2 regions of the Massilia jejuensis genome follow, and region 1 is predicted to be linked to the other one. Evidence: predicted binding sites of a transcription regulator. Region 1 holds the regulator's gene; the other holds the start of a gene.

Region 1 (7,614 bases):
CCCGCGGCCGCGATGGCGGCCACCGCCGTTACCGTGGTGCTGGCGCTGCGCCAGCCGGACGCGATGGTGGTCGACGACTATTACAGGCAGGGCAAGGCGATCAACCAGGACTTGCGGCGCGACCGGATGGCCAGCGCGCTGCGCCTGCGCCTGAGCGCGCACTACGGGGCAGGGCGCCTGAAGGGGCGGCTCGAGAGCTTCGGCCGCCCGCTGTTGGCGCCGTTCCGGATTCGCCTGGCCCATCCGACCCAGCCGCGAAAGGACCGGGTGCTCAATGCGCGGCCGGACGCGCGCGGCGATGTCGACCTGCCCCTGCCGACGCTGGAGATGACGCACTGGCAGGTAGTGGTCGAGGACGAGGGCGGGCAGTGGCGCCTGGCGCGCGGCTGGCGTCCGGCGCAGCAGGAGGTGCTGGCGATCGCGGCCGACCGCTGATTCCGGCCGGGCGTAAAGACAAGCGCTACGGCAGCGTTCGCACAGGTCGCTAATGGGCGGTACACCGGCCGTTACATCGTCGGCCCGCGCGCCGTCCGTTCTTCCTTTTCGATCGCTTCCTGGCACGGCACGCACGTCCTTACCGTCGGCGTCGCCAGCAGCCGCTGCTCCGGAATCTTGCAGCCGCAGGACGCGCACATCCCGTAGCCGCCCGACGCCAGTCGTCCGATGGCCGCGTCGATCTCGTGCAACAAATTCGTTTCATGCTCGGCGAAACGCTCTTCGTCGTGGGCAATCGTTTCAGCCGTCGGCGCGTCGTCGTCCTGGACCAGGTGGGCGCGCGGCGAAATGGCGGGTGGATCCATGCCTTCGGGATCGAAACCGGTGCGGGCGCGCACGGTGGCGAGGGCGGCGGCGCGGCTTTCCTGCAGGCGCCTGGCGAGGTCGTCGCGGAGGGATGGCGAGATGGGCATGCAGTTTCCTGATGTCAAAGTAGATCTCGTTGGATGAGCACTCCGGAAATACTTTAGCCGTTTTCGGCGGATGCCCGCGCAAGTTTGGGTGCCCTGTAAAGATTGTCCGCCCCGGCTCTTCCGTGTTAGATTCGCGCCGGCACTTCGCCGACCGATCACTACAAGAGACACCATGCCGATTTCCTCCCAGCGCAGCCTGCGCGCCGCCGTCGCCTCCCTGTTCGCCCCGCTCGCCCTCGGGGTCGCCATGCTCCCGGATGCCGCACTCGCCGCACCGGTGGCCAAGGCCGCCGCCTTGCAATCGAATGCCGCCTTCGACGCCTGGGCCGAGCGCTTTGCCGACGACTGGGTGCGCATGAACCCGCAGCTGGCCAGCAGCACCCAGTACTTCAGCGGCGCCGAACAGGCCGCGCTCGACCGCCAGCTGACGCCCCAGACCCCGGCCCAGCGCAGGAAGATGGTGGCGCTCGCCAACACCGGCCTGGCGCGCCTGGACAAGTGGCTGGCCGGCCCGCTCGACGAAACCCGGAAGATCTCGGCCCTGGTCATGCGCTGGTCGCTTGCGAGCGTGGTCGCCAACGAGCCCTATGAAGACTTCAATTTCGTGTTCTCGCAGTTCGGCGGCCCGCAGGTCGGCCTGGTCAACTACATGACCCAGACCCACCCGATGCGCACCGCCGCGGATGTCGACAGCTGGCTGGCGCGCCTGGAGCAGGTCGGCACGCGCATGGACGAAGCACTGGCGCGCGCCCGCAGCGCGACCGAACGCAAGCGCATTCCGCCGCGCTTCATCCTCGAGCGCGCGCAGTTCCAGGTCGACACCTTCCTGAAACCGGCCGCGCCGCAGAACGTGCTGGTGGCCTCGCTGGAAAAGCGCAGCGCCGAATTGAAGGACATCTCGCCCGAGGCGCGCGCGGCCGCCATTGCCCGAGCCACGCGCATCGTCGACGACAAGATCCGCCCGGCCTACCTGCGCGTGCAGGGCTTCATGGCCGAACTGCATCCGAAGACGGGCGACGCCGCCGGCATCTCGCGCCTGCAGGACGGGCGCGAAGCCTATGCGCGTGCGATCGCCAACTTCACGAGCACGAGCCTTAGCGCCGAGCAGATCCACGCGATCGGCCTGCGCGAGGTGGCACGCCTTGAAGGCGAGATGGACAAGCACCTGCGCGCGCTCGGCTTCATCGAAGGCAGCATCGAGGCGCGCATGAAGGCGCTCGACGCGACCTTCCAGCCGAAAGGAGAAGGGGACCCGCGTCCGATGATCCTGGCCAAGTACAAGGAAATGGTAAAGGACGCCCAGGCGCGCAGCGCGCCGCTCTTCAATCTGAAGCCGCGCGCGCCGGTGGACGTGCTGCGCGAGCCGCCGCTGACCGAAGCCTCGGCCGCCGCCCACTACAGCCTGCCGGCGCCGGACGGCAGCCGTCCGGGCGTGTTCTGGGTGCCGCTGCGCGGGCCGACGTTCGACATGATCCGCATGCGCAGCCTGTCCTATCACGAAGCCGTGCCGGGCCACCACTTCCAGCTGGCGATCCAGCAGGAGCTGGCCGGCATCCCGAAATACCGCAGCCAGCGCATCTTCTCCGGCGGCAGCGCGCACGCGGAAGGCTGGGCGCTCTACACCGAGCGCCTGGCGGTGGAGCAGGGCTGGTACGAAGGCGATGTCCCGGGCCTGCTCGGGGCGCTCGGCTCGGAACTGTTCCGCGCGCGCCGGCTGGTGGTCGACACCGGCCTGCACACCAAGGGCTGGACGCGCCAGCAGGCGGTCGACTACGGCATCAACGTCGAGGAAGTCGACCGCTATGTCGTCTGGCCTGGCCAGGCCACGGCCTACATGATCGGCATGCTGCGCATCGTCGAATTGCGCGAGCAGGCGAAGGCGCAACTGGGGCCGAAGTTCTCGCTGGCGGGCTTCCACGACATGGTGCTGGGGGCGGGCTCGGTACCGCTGGACGTGCTGGGACAGCTGGTCGACGGCTGGGTTGCGAAGGAAAAGGCGAAATCCTGACGGCGCGGGCGCGCGGCGCGCCCTCGGCTTAAGGGTGCCGGCGCAGCCCGATCAGCGCATCGGGCTGCACTGCTCGGTGCCGGCGGCGATCGCCTTGAGTTTGGCGGGCTCGAGCAGTCTCACCTCGCGCCGGTCGACTTCGATCCAGCCCTGCTTCTTGAAACGCGAGAGCAGGCGGCTGACGCTTTCGATCGTCAGGCCAAGGTAATTGCCGATGTCCTCGCGCGACATGCGCAGCCCGAACGCGTTCGGGGAATAACCGCGCGCCGCGTAACGCACCGACAGGTTCACCAGGAAGACGGCGAAACGCTGCTCGGCACGCATGTTGCCGAGCAAAAGCATGACGTTTTGCTCGCGCGTGATTTCCTGGCTCATGATCCTGTGGAAATGGCGCAACAGCGCCGGCACCTGGCCAAACAGTTCCTCGAGGCGGGGAAAGGGAACCTCGCACACTTCGCTGTCTTCGAGCGCCACCGCGTCGCAATGGTGGCGGTCGCCGCTGATGGCGTCCATGCCCAGCAGTTCGCCGGCCATCTGGAAACCCGTGATCTGCTGCTCGCCCGCCGCGTTCACCTGGTAGGTCTTGAAGTGGCCGAGCCGTACCGCGTACAGGCTGCGGAACGGTTCGCCCATCGCGTACAGGCGCTCGTCGCGCCCGAGACGCCGGCGGCGGCCGATGATCTGGTCGAGCCGGTCGATGTCGGCATCGTCGAGCCCCATCGGCAGGCAGAGCTGGTGCATGCTGCAGGCGCCGCAGCTGGCCTTGATGGCGCCTAGACTGATCGGCACTGTGGCGGGAGGGTGGTGGCCTTGGCTCATGGCAGTTGGAATTGGAGCGCAGAAGGGGGGAGTCGGCGTGGAGCCCGAGATGAACCGATTATAGCCCTGTCCGCATGGCGGTCCCGGCTTTTCCGACGGTGCCCACTATTTGGGAAGACCTCGATGCGACATGCGCGTGTGCGCCGGACCTGGCATCGACCCAAAACCGGTGGGGGCCACCTTCCCGGCGCCGGCCCGATCCTGTGCCGCTTTCGATCGCACTGCTGCCAGGCTCGCTGGAGCAACATCGGCGTCGCCGGCCGCTTATTGACGCGTTGGCGCGGCATTTCTCGGTTATACTAACAGGGCGAACTGTATCCGGCTCCAGCGCGTGCCTCTTTGTCACGGTATGGGAAGCCGCCTCGCCCCCGAGCAACCAGGGCTTTGGCCTGGTCGGCACGTTGTCTATCCTGTCCATCATCCCGATGTACACGGTCCGATCCTGTTGGGTCTGCCGTGGCGCGATGAACGCGGACGCGGGAGATCACGCATGCGCACAGCAGGTGACGACGCATCCATGCGTTGCCTGGGTTGGCTGCCTGGGGAGCGATCGGGCGGGGTACCAACGCGCTACCTGGTTGCCAGCCTGGTCCGGATCGTCGTGCATGCAGCGGGCATGCACTGATACCCGGGGGTGAGCACGTGCACAAAAAAAGTTCAACTGTGCGCGCAATTTGGTAGGGGAAGCCTTACACTTTCGATGAAGATTTATTAACGGAGCGTCGCCAGTGCCCATGCAGTCTGCCTCACCGGCAATTTCACCTCCCGCGGCGCAAGACGCCGGCCGTGCGAACGTCTCCGGCACCGTCGCAGCCGCAGTGACCGTCACTGCGCCGCTAGGAGCCGAAGACCAGGCGCGCGCCGACCTCTATGCGCTCGCGGCGCGCCTGCTGCTGGCGGCGCCTGACGGCCAGTTGCTGGCCGGCCTGGCGAACGCCGACCCGATTCTCTCGACCGGCGCCGAACACGCGCTGGCAGATGCCTGGGAAAACCTGGTGCTTGCCTCCAGCGTGATGGATGCCGATGCGGTGGCCGAGGAATTCGACGCGCTGTTCATCAGCAGCGGCACGCCGACCCTGAATCCCTACGGCTCGCTCTACCTGTCCGGCTTCATGAACGACACGCCCCTGGCCGAGCTGCGCGCCGACCTGGCGCGCTTCGGCATCGGCCGTGTGCGCGGCGTGTTCGAGTCCGAAGACCACCTGGGCGCCCTGTGCGAGACGATGCGCGTGCTGATCGCGGGCGGCCCCGGCATCCGGCGCCAGCCCCTGGAAGCGCAAAAGGCATTTTTCGAGGCACGCATCGCGCCCTGGTATGCGCGCTGCCTGGCCGACATGAAAAATGCCGCGGGTGCGAATTTTTATAGGCTGATCGCCGCGTTCGTAAGCGCGCTGCTGGCGATCGAGGCCGAAGCCTTTGCTGTCGAAGATGGCTTCGATGGCTGATTTACGCGAAGGGACTGCGATGAGCACCGAAAACAAACAAGGCAAGGCGGAACCGATCCCGGACCCGTCGCGCCGCAATTTCCTGAGAGCGGCGCCGCTGGGCGCGCTGGCGGCGGTCGCCGCGGGGGCCGAAGCGAAACCGGAGATCGCGCCCGTCGAGGCGGCGAAACCCGATGTCAAGCGCGGCTACCACGAGACCGAACACATTCGTCGTTACTATAAAACCGCCGCCTACTGGTGAGCGTACCCGGAGACAAGTCATGTCGCTAGTAAAGAGTTCAAACAAGGAAGGCGAACCGCGGGGTCTCAAGCGGCGCAAGTTCCTGGTCGGCGCCGGCGTTGCTGCCGGCGCCGGCGCGCTCGCGCGCCAGTTGCCCCTGAATGTCATCGAGCCGGCCCAGGCCGCCGAGGCGGCGGCCGAGCCGGCCAAGGTGGAACTGAAACGCACCGTCTGCAGCCATTGCTCGGTCGGCTGCTCGGTCGACGCCATCGTCAGCAACGGCGTCTGGGTGCGCCAGGAAGCGGCCTTCGATTCGCCGATCAACATGGGCGCCCACTGCGCCAAGGGCGCCTCGGTGCGCGAGCACGGCTTCGGTGAACACCGCCTGCGCTATCCGATGAAGCTGGTGAACGGGAAGTATGTCCGCATTTCCTGGGACCAGGCGGTCAACGAGATCGGCGACAAGATGCTGCAGCTGCGCCAGCAATCCGGTCCCGACTCGGTGATGCTCATCGGCAGCTCGAAGCACAGCAACGAGCAAGCCTACCTGCTGCGCAAGTTCGCCGCCTTCTGGGGCTCGAACAACTGCGACCACCAGGCGCGCATCTGCCACTCGACGACGGTCGCGGGCGTGGCCCAGACCTACGGCTACGGGGCGATGACGAACTCGTTCAACGACCTGCACCATACCAAGGCCGTGATGTTCATCGGTTCCAACCCGGCCGAAGCGCACCCGATCTCGATGCTGCACTTCCTGCATGCCAAGGAACTGGGCGCGAAGATGATCGTCGTCGATCCGCGCTTCACCCGCACCGCGCGCTTCGCCCACCATTACGTGCGCGTGCGTCCGGGCACCGACATCCCCCTGGTTTGGGGCATGCTCTGGCACATCTTCAATAACGGCTGGGAAGACAAGGAATACATCGCCGCCCGAACCTACGGCATGGACGAGGTTCGCAAGGAAGTGGCGAAATGGACGCCGGACAAGGTGTCCGACATCACCGGCGTGCCGGAAGCCTCGGTACGCATGGCCGCCGAAATGCTGGCCAAGAACAAGCCGTCGTCCGTGGTCTGGTGCATGGGCATCACCCAGCACCACGTCGGCACCGCCAACGTGCGTGCGCTCGCGATCCTGCAACTGGCGCTGGGCAACATCGGCGTGCCTGGCGGCGGCGCCAACATCTACCGCGGCCACGACAACGTGCAGGGCGCCACCGACGTCGGTCCGAACGGCGATTCGCTGCCAGGCTACTACGGCCTGGCCGAAGGCGCCTGGAAGCATTTCGGCACCGTCTGGGGCGTCGACTACAACTGGATGCTGTCGCGCTTCGCCTCGAAAGAGCTGATGGAAAAGCCGGGCGTCACCGTGTCGCGCTGGTTCGACGCCGTCAACGAGCAGAACCAGTACGTCGACCAGCCGGCCAACCTGAAAGCCGTCTTCTACTGGGGGCACGCGCCGAACAGCCAGACCCGCCTGCCCGACATGAAGGCGGCGATGCAAAAGCTCGACATGCTGGTCGTGGTCGACCCGTATCCGAGCATGACGGCGGCCATGCATGGCCGCACCGACGGCGTCTACCTGCTGCCGGCCGCCTCGCAGTTCGAAACCTACGGTTCGTGCACCGCCTCGAACCGTTCGATCCAGTGGCGCGAACGGGTCATCGCACCGCTGTTCGAATGCAAGACCGACCACGAGATCATGTACTTGCTGGCCAAGAAGCTCGGCTTCCATAACGAGCTGTGCAAGAACATCAAGGTCGTCATGAACGAGCCGGTAATCGAAGACATCCTGCGCGAGATCAACCGCTCGTGCTGGACCATCGGCTACACCGGCTGCTCCCCGGAGCGCCTGAAGCTCCATATGGAGAACAAGCACACCTTCGATCCGACCACCATGCGCGCCGAGTCCGGCCCTTGCAAGGGCGACTACTACGGCTTGCCGTGGCCGTGCTGGGGCACGCCCGAGATGAAGCACCCAGGTACGCCGATCCTGTACGACATCAACAAGACGGTGGCCGAGGGCGGCCTGCCGTTCCGCGCCAACTGGGGCGTCGAGTACAACGGCCAGACCCTGCTGGCGGCCGACGGCTCGACCAACAAGGGCTCGGAACTCGATACCGGCTACCCGGAATTCGACCACGTCTTCCTGAAAAAACTGGGCTGGTGGGCCGAGCTCACGCCCCAGGAACAGGCGATGGCCGAGGGCAAGAACTG
Region 2 (7,614 bases), on a different contig from region 1:
CGCAATATCGCGGAGGTCGCCGCGCCGGCGGCAGCCGGCACCAGCACGCTGCAACTGGTGTCCAACCCGTTCGCGCGCGACGATCCGATGCCGTCGCCGGGGCGCCGCTTCCAGGTCGTCCAGACCCCGGTCACCTACCGCTGCGAAGCGCAGGGCGGCAAGCTGGTGCTGATCCGCTATGCCAGCTATCCGATCCGTGCCGAGCTGGCCGACCCCATGCAGAACGCCGTGTCGTCCGTGCTCGCGCGCCGCGTGGCGAGCTGCGCCAACCTGTTCCGCTACGACCTGGCCGACGTCGAGCTGCGCCGCAGCGCGCTGGTGCTGCTGGCGCTGAGCCTGCATACGCGCGGCGCCGGCGATGCCGACGCCGGCGCACTGCGCCTGGTGCACCAGGTCCATGTCGACAATACGCCATGACGACCCCGGTGACTTCTTCTTCCCACGCCATCGCCAGCCGGCGCCGCAAGAGCGGCGGCGTCGGCATCGTCACCGCGATCTTTCTGCTGGTGGTGCTGGCCGGCCTTGGCGTGGCGCTGGTGAGCGTTTTCAACAGCCAGCAACAGGCCATCCTGCTCGACGAACAGGGCGTGCGTGCCCAGCAGGCCGCGCGCGCCGGCATCGAGTGGGGCTTGTTCCAGCGCCTGAACGGCGCCAGCGGCGGCTGCGCTTCGGGCAGCACCACGGCCGTCGCGCTCGGCGGCGACGTGCTCGACAAGTTCACCGTCAGCGTCGCCTGCACCAGGGTCGAGGGGCCCGCCGTGGCCGCGGGCGAACCCGCGCTCGACCGCTGGATCATCCGCGCGACCGCCTGCGCGCCCGCGCGGCAGGGCGTCTGCCCGGAGCGCTGGAACAATCCGGACTATGTGCGCCGCGTGCTGGAGGTACAGATTTGAAACGCTCGATCATGCAGGCACTGCGCCTGCTGGCACTGGCGCTGCCGATGCTGCTGGCCGGCACCGGGGGCGCGCGCGCCGACACCCCGGTCGCGCTGTGGAAGGCCTTCGACGGCCGCGTCAATTTCACCGGCACCCAAATTACGCTGCGCACCAGGGCCAATGGCAACGGCAAGGGCACTACGTTCTCCTGCGCGGTGGCCGCGCCCAGTACCAACCTCACCGCCAGCTTGAGCATCCCGACCGGCGCGACGGTCGTCTCGGCCCAGCTCTACTGGGCCGGTTCCGGCGTTCCCGACAATACCGTCACCTTCCAGAACACCCAGGTCACCGCCAGCCGCCAGTACACGTCGAACACGATCGGCGGCGGCTATACCTACTTCAGCGGCGTGGCCGACGTGACCGGCCTCGTCAAGGGCAGCGGCACCTACAATTTTTCCGGCCTGACGGTGTCGAACGGCGACCCCTGGTGCGATGTGCAGGGCGTCCTCGGCGGCTTTTCGCTGCTGGTGGTGTATTCCCATTCCAGCCAGCCCGAGCGGGTCTTGAACGTGTACGAAGGCTTCCAGCATGTACGCAACGGCAAGGTCGAAGTCAATGCCAGCAATTTCCGCTGGGCCAATCCAGTCCTGCCGGTCAAGGAAACGGCGCGGGTGGGCCATATCAGCTGGGAAGGCGACGGGACGCTGGCCCAGGATGGCGAGCGCCTGGTGTTCGAGGGTACCGAGGTGTTCGACACCCTGAACCCGGCCGGCAACCAGTTCAATTCGTCGAGCAACATCAACAACAGCAACAGCTCGTACGGCATCGACTTCGACGCCTACGATACCTCGGTGACGATGGGGATGGGCCATGACGCGGTCGTCACGACCGTCTACGAGACCGGCCAGGACATGGTGCTGCTGAACGCCGAGATCCTGGTGGTGCCGACCCTGCCGGTATCGGACCTGGCGATCAAGGTCGCGCGTGCCGGCGCGCTCAAGATCGGCACCGACGTCGACTACACCGTCACCGTCACGAACAACGGGCCGTACACCGAGTCGGGCACCATCACCGCGAAATACACCCTGCCCGAGGGCATGGCCTACGTTTCCGCGACGGTGACCGGATGGTCGTGCAGCGCCAGCCTCAACGCCGGCACCTGCACCTACACCAAGGGGCTGGCCCCGGGCGCCGGCGCGCCCACGCTGATGCTGCGCGCCCGGGTAACCACGACCGGCCAGAAGGTCTTCACGGTCACGGTAGAGGGCAAAGCCACCGACGACAACCTGGCCAACAACACGGCTTCCGACTCGGGCATCGCCACCAATGCCGACGGCACCACCACCGCACCCGAGAAACCGCCGGCCTACGTCTTCACCGACGGCGCCTGCAAGGCGAACGTCGCCATCGGCGCGACCGGACAGTGCACGAAGTACGCGGCCGCCACTGTCGGCGGGCGTGCGGCGCCGATCTTCGTCACTGCCGTCGACACGGCCGGAATGCCGGTTCCTGCCAATAGCAGCAAGGAGGTCACGGCATCGCTCGAATTCATGCTCGAATGCATCAATCCGGCCGCCGGCAGCGTCAAGCCGACGTATGCGGGCACGCCGGTTCCCGTCTGCGCCGCGAAAAACGCGCTCGCGGCCTGGTCGGCCCCGGTCGCGATCGCTTTTCCGAAGGGCGCGGTCTCGGTGTCGCAGTCCCTGGTGTACGCCGATATCGGCAAGATCAGGCTCAACCTGCGCGACGGCGCGGCCATCTCGAGCACCGAGGTGTTCGTCAGCGCGCCCGCGAAGATCGGATTCAGGCGCATCAGCTACGGCGGCTTCGACAATCCGAAGTCGACGGTTGGCAGCGGCACCGGCTTCGCGCCGGCCGGCGCGGTCGTCAAGCTCGAGATCGGCGCTCTGCTCGACGGCAATACCGCATTCGCGCCGAATTTTGGCAACGAAAGTCCCGTACCGCAGGTGGCGCTCAGCCGGTCCGCCATTGCCGGGGTCGCGCTCGACGACCTGGGCGCGCTCACGCCGACGGGCGAAGCCGCCTGGGCGGGCGGGACTCTGAGCACGGGCGCCACCTGGAGCGAGGTCGGCGCGGTCCATTTCGCGGCCGGCCTGTCCGACCCGGACAAGTCGGGCGATCCGGCCAGGGACAACCTGTATTTCAACGTGCCGGTCCTTGGCAGCAGCGAGCCGGTCGGGCGCTTCTATCCCGCCTATTTCAAGACCGAGGCGAGCGGTCCCTTCGACTGTCCGGCGGCGAGCGCCTGCGTGCGCCCGGAGAAGGGCGCCGCCTTCTCGGGGCAGCCGTTCAATGTCACGGTCGAAGCGTACGGCGCCCTGAACCAGAAACTGAAGAATTTCAAGGGCGCCTGGTTCAAGCCGGTCAACCTGCATGCCGCCCAGAGCGCGGGCGGTGCGCTGTTGGCGCGCAAGTTCACGCCGCTGCCGCCCGCGGTCGCCGGCATGGGCGCGGCCAATCCGGTGACCTATGTGCTCGAGTCGGGCTACCAGGATGCGACGCCGCGCGCGACGACCGTCAGCCCGCCGACGATGGTCCATGCACGCGCCACCGCCACCGAGTCGACGGTCGCCGGCAACGTGGAAATCAGTTCGCAGCGCAGCGGCGAAGTGTCCGACGAGGGCGGCATCCTGGTACTGAGCGGGCGCACCCGGCTGCCCAACGCGATCGGCAGCGACCTGCTGCAAACCCCGCTCGCGCTGCGTGCCGAATACTGGTCGGGCACGGGCGGCTGGCTGGTCGTGCCCGGCTATGCCGAGGCGCGCCCCTTCAGCGAAAGCGCGCTGAGCTTCAGTAACTGCAGCGGCGGTTTCCTCGATGCCGGTGCGTGCAAGCTGGCCGTCCTCGGCGCCAGGACCCCGCAGACGGTGGAATACAAGAAAGGGGGCGCCGTCCTGTGGCTGCGCGCGCCCGGCAAGCGCGACGGCGGGGCTGCCACCAGCGGCCGCTTCAGCGTGAAGTACGACAGCGCACCCTGGCTGCCGAGCACCACCGGACGCGTCACCTTCGGCAGCCATCGCAGTCCCCTCATCTACGTGCGCGAAATGTATTTCTGAACGTCCGGCGCCAGTGTGGCAATCCGGGTTGTCGGGCGCCGATTTATTTCGATGTTTCACTCGTTCTTGAATATAATCAAGCTTTTACGGTGACGACGTCAGACATCGCTCCACTCGACAACGGTCCGCATGCGTTTTTTTAGAAAAGCAAAAAGAAGGGAAGGGTGGCTTGCCATCGCGCTGCAGCGCGACGGCCTGGCCGCCGTCAGCATGCAGACCGCGCCCGGCACCCGTCCCCAGGTGCGCCAGGCCGTGTTCTATCCGGGCGCGAACCACGCCGAGCTGCTCGACAAGGCCGGGCGCGAACTGCATGCCCATGCCTGTCGCGCGATCACCGTCCTCAACGGCGGTGAATACCAGATCCTCTCGGTCGACGCGCCCAACGTGGCGCCGGACGAACTGAAGACCGCCGTGCGCTGGCGCCTGAAGGACATGCTCGATTTCCACGTCGACGACGCCACGGTCGACGTGCTCGACCTGCCGGTCGACCCGAACGCCGCCGTGCGCGCCCAGCATTCGATGTTCGCGGTTGCCGCGCGCAACAGCATCATCGAGGCGCGCCAGAAACTGTTCAATGCGGCCAAGGTCGAGCTCTCCGTGATCGACATCCCTGAAATGGCGCAGCGCAATATCTCGGCCCTGGTCGAGCCGCCGGGACGCGGCGTGGCCATGCTCTCGTTCGGCGACGAAGGCGGCTTGCTGACCGTGTCCTACCGGGGCGAGCTGTACCTGGCGCGCCGCATCGATATCGGCCTCGACCAGTTGCTCGACGCGGACATCGACCGCCGCAACGCGGTGTTCGATCGCGTCACCCTCGAGCTGCAGCGCTCGCTCGACAATCTCGAGCGCCAGTATTCCTTCATCAGCGTGGCCAAGCTGGTGCTGGCGCCGTCCACCGTGCAGGGCCTCGACGACTACCTCTCGAGCAACCTCTACACGCCGGTCGACACGCTCGACCTGTCGGCCCTGTTCGATATCGAGCGCACGCCGGAACTGGCCGACAAGCTGCTGCAACAACGTTTCCTGGTGCCCCTGGGCGCCGCCCTGCGCCACGAGGAGACGGTGCTGTGAGCCAGCAGATCAACCTGTTCAACCCGGTATTCCTGCAGCAGAAAAAGATTTTCTCCGCGCGCGCGATGGCCGGCGCGCTGCTGTTGCTGTTCGTGGGCACGGCGGCCCTCAATGTCTACGGCAACCTGCGCGTACAGGCCTTGCAGCGGCAGGCCGACGCCGGCGCCGTCCAGCTGACCCAGAAGCAGGCGCGCCTGGCCGGCGTCGTCCAGGAATTCGCGCCGCGCCAGAAGAGCGCCGAGGTCGAGGCCGAACTGGCGCAAGCCGAAACCCAGCTGGCCACCTTGCGCGACGTGGCGGGCGTGCTCGAACGCGGCGAACTCGGCAACACCCAGGGATATGCCGAATACTTCCGCGCCCTGGCGCGCCAGCATGTCGACGGCCTCTGGCTGACGGGCGTGTCCATCACCGGCGCCGGCATCGACCTGGGCGTGCGCGGCCGCGCGCTCGACCCGCAGCGGGTGCCGGGCTACCTGAACCGGCTGACGGGCGAAGCCATCATGCGCGGCAAGTCCTTCGGCAGCCTCTCGATCAGCCAGGGCGCGCCCGGCAGCCGCGTCGACGAGGCGGGCAAGGGCGTGGCCGTGCCGGCGCCGTATGTCGAATTCAGCCTGCAGTCGACACCGGAAGGAGCCAGGCCGTGAAGGACCGACTCGCCAGGCTCGCCACCCGGGTCGACGCGCTGACGCTGCGCGAACGGGTGCTGCTGTTCGCCGCCGTGGCCGCGACCTGTGTCTTCCACATGCATTTCTTCGGCCTGGGGCCGATGTTCGCCAAGCAGGACGCGCTGCGCAAGCAGATCGTGCAGCAGCAGAACAACCTGGCCGGCATCGACGACGAGATCCGCGCGAAGGTGCTCGCTTCCCAGGTCGATCCGGACGCGCCGACGCGCGCGCGCATCGCCGCCGTGCGCGCCGAGCTCGACGGCCTGGCCACCAGCCTGCGCGCGATGCAGCACGGCCTGGTGCCGCCCGAGCGCATGGCGCCGCTGGTCGAGGCCATCCTGCGCGCCAACGGCCGCCTGCAACTGGTGTCGATGCGCACGCTGGCGGTCGAGCCGGTGCTGGGAACGGCCAGGCCGCGGGCGGCGGCCGCGCCCGCGCCCGCTCCGGAAAGCGCCGGCGCCAAGCCGGACGCCCTGCTGTACCGCCATGGCGTCGAGGTGACGGTGCGCGGCAACTACCTCGACATGGTCGGCTACATGGGCGCGCTCGAATCGATGCCGACCCAGCTGTTCTGGGGGCGCGCCCAGCTCGATGCCGAAACCTGGCCCAGTTCGCGCCTGACCCTGACCCTGTACACCCTGAGCCTGGACGCGAAATGGATGAAGCTGTGAAGCGCTCCCTGGCCTGCCTGCTGCTCGCATGCGCCGGCGCCGCCGGCGCCCAGGCGCTGCATGATCCGACCCGCCCACCGGCCAGCCTGGCCGCGCCGCAGGCGGGCGCCGGCGCGGCCGCCGCAGGGCCGGCCGCGCAGCCGGCGCCGCGCCTGCAATCGGTGCTGGTCGGACGCCAGCCGGGCGGGCGTTCGGTGGCCGTGATCGACGGCGAAACCCTGCGCGTGGGCGAGCTCTACAAGGGCGCCCGCGTGACGCGCATCGGCCAGGACGAAGTGGAACTGCGGCGCGGCGGCGCGCGCCAGGTCTTGAAACTGAATGCTGCCGCGGCCCTCGGCCACGGCATCGAGCGGATACCGAATCAATGAAGGACCAGCAATGACGGACAGGACACCGATGCGACACACTTCCCTCCTGGCGGCGCTGGCCGCCGGCGCGCTGCTGGCCGGCTGCCAGGGCACGCCGCCGCACCAGACCTACGACGCCATCAAGCGCGAAGTGGCCAGCGCCGGCGCCGGCGCCGCCGACAGCAAGGCCGCCAGCGCCGAGGAGGCGGTCGCGAACGCCTTGCTGCCGCCGGCCTCCAGCCTCGCGCGCGAGCTGCCGAAGGCCCGTCCGGCCCTGGAAGAGCGCTTCAACGTCGCCTTCAACAACGTCCCGGCCCAGCAGTTCTTCCGCTCGATCGTGGCCGGCACGCGCTACAACATGCTGGTCCATCCCGAAGTAAGCGGCAGCATCAGCGCCAACCTGAAGGACGTGACCCTGGCCGAAACCCTGGAAGCCGTGCGCGAGATGTACGGCTACGACTACAAGATCGACGGCACCAGGATCACGGTGCGGCCGCTGACCATGCAGACCCGGATGTTCCACGTGAACTACCTGGTCGGCAGCCGGCGCGGCTCGTCGAACCTGCGCGTGACCTCGACCTCGGTGTCGAACGCCGGCGCCAGCGGCAACGGCGGCAACAACCAGGGCCAGCAGGGCAACGGCCCGAACCAGAACGGCAACAACCAGAACGGCAACAATGGCGGCGCCACCCAGGTCGACAGCACCGACGTCAACACGCTCTCGAACAGCGACTTCTGGGTCGACCTGAAGGCGGCCATCGAAGCGATCGTCGGCTCGAAGGACGGCGGGCGCAGCGTCGTCGTCAGCCCGCAGTCGGGCGTGCTCGTGATCCGCGCCATGGCCGAGGAACTGCGCAACGTCGACATGTACCTGAAAGCGACCCAGCTGTCGGTCGACCGCCAGGTGA

Evidence for each region. The regulator FNR, encoded in region 1, switches genes on or off when oxygen is low (the NO sensors DNR and NnrR bind a similar motif). The targets are predictions, from matches to a motif close to TTGATNNNNATCAA.
Region 2: a site for FNR is predicted at 4,019-4,032, ahead of ACFPOU_RS03585 (agglutinin biogenesis protein MshI). Genes of this name have one in related genera too.

What each region holds. Positions count from the first base shown of each region.
Region 1 is NZ_JBHSMS010000039.1:15,341-22,954, forward strand. Features, by position in the region: gene ACFPOU_RS12175 (FixH family protein) at 1-435, shown strand, start outside; gene ACFPOU_RS12180 (TraR/DksA family transcriptional regulator) at 507-908, opposite strand; gene ACFPOU_RS12185 (DUF885 domain-containing protein) at 1,081-2,916, shown strand; gene fnr (fumarate/nitrate reduction transcriptional regulator Fnr) at 2,968-3,735, opposite strand; gene ACFPOU_RS12195 (TorD/DmsD family molecular chaperone) at 4,554-5,180, shown strand; gene ACFPOU_RS12200 (twin-arginine translocation signal domain-containing protein) at 5,200-5,421, shown strand; gene ACFPOU_RS12205 (formate dehydrogenase subunit alpha) at 5,441-7,614, shown strand, end outside.
Region 2 is NZ_JBHSMS010000013.1:89,586-97,199, forward strand. Features, by position in the region: gene ACFPOU_RS03570 (prepilin-type N-terminal cleavage/methylation domain-containing protein) at 1-417, shown strand, start outside; gene ACFPOU_RS03575 (agglutinin biogenesis protein MshP) at 414-893, shown strand; gene ACFPOU_RS03580 (DUF6701 domain-containing protein) at 890-3,952, shown strand; gene ACFPOU_RS03585 (agglutinin biogenesis protein MshI) at 4,082-5,023, shown strand; gene ACFPOU_RS03590 (PilN domain-containing protein) at 5,020-5,667, shown strand; gene ACFPOU_RS03595 (hypothetical protein) at 5,664-6,359, shown strand; gene ACFPOU_RS03600 (hypothetical protein) at 6,344-6,727, shown strand; gene mshL (pilus (MSHA type) biogenesis protein MshL) at 6,756-7,614, shown strand, end outside.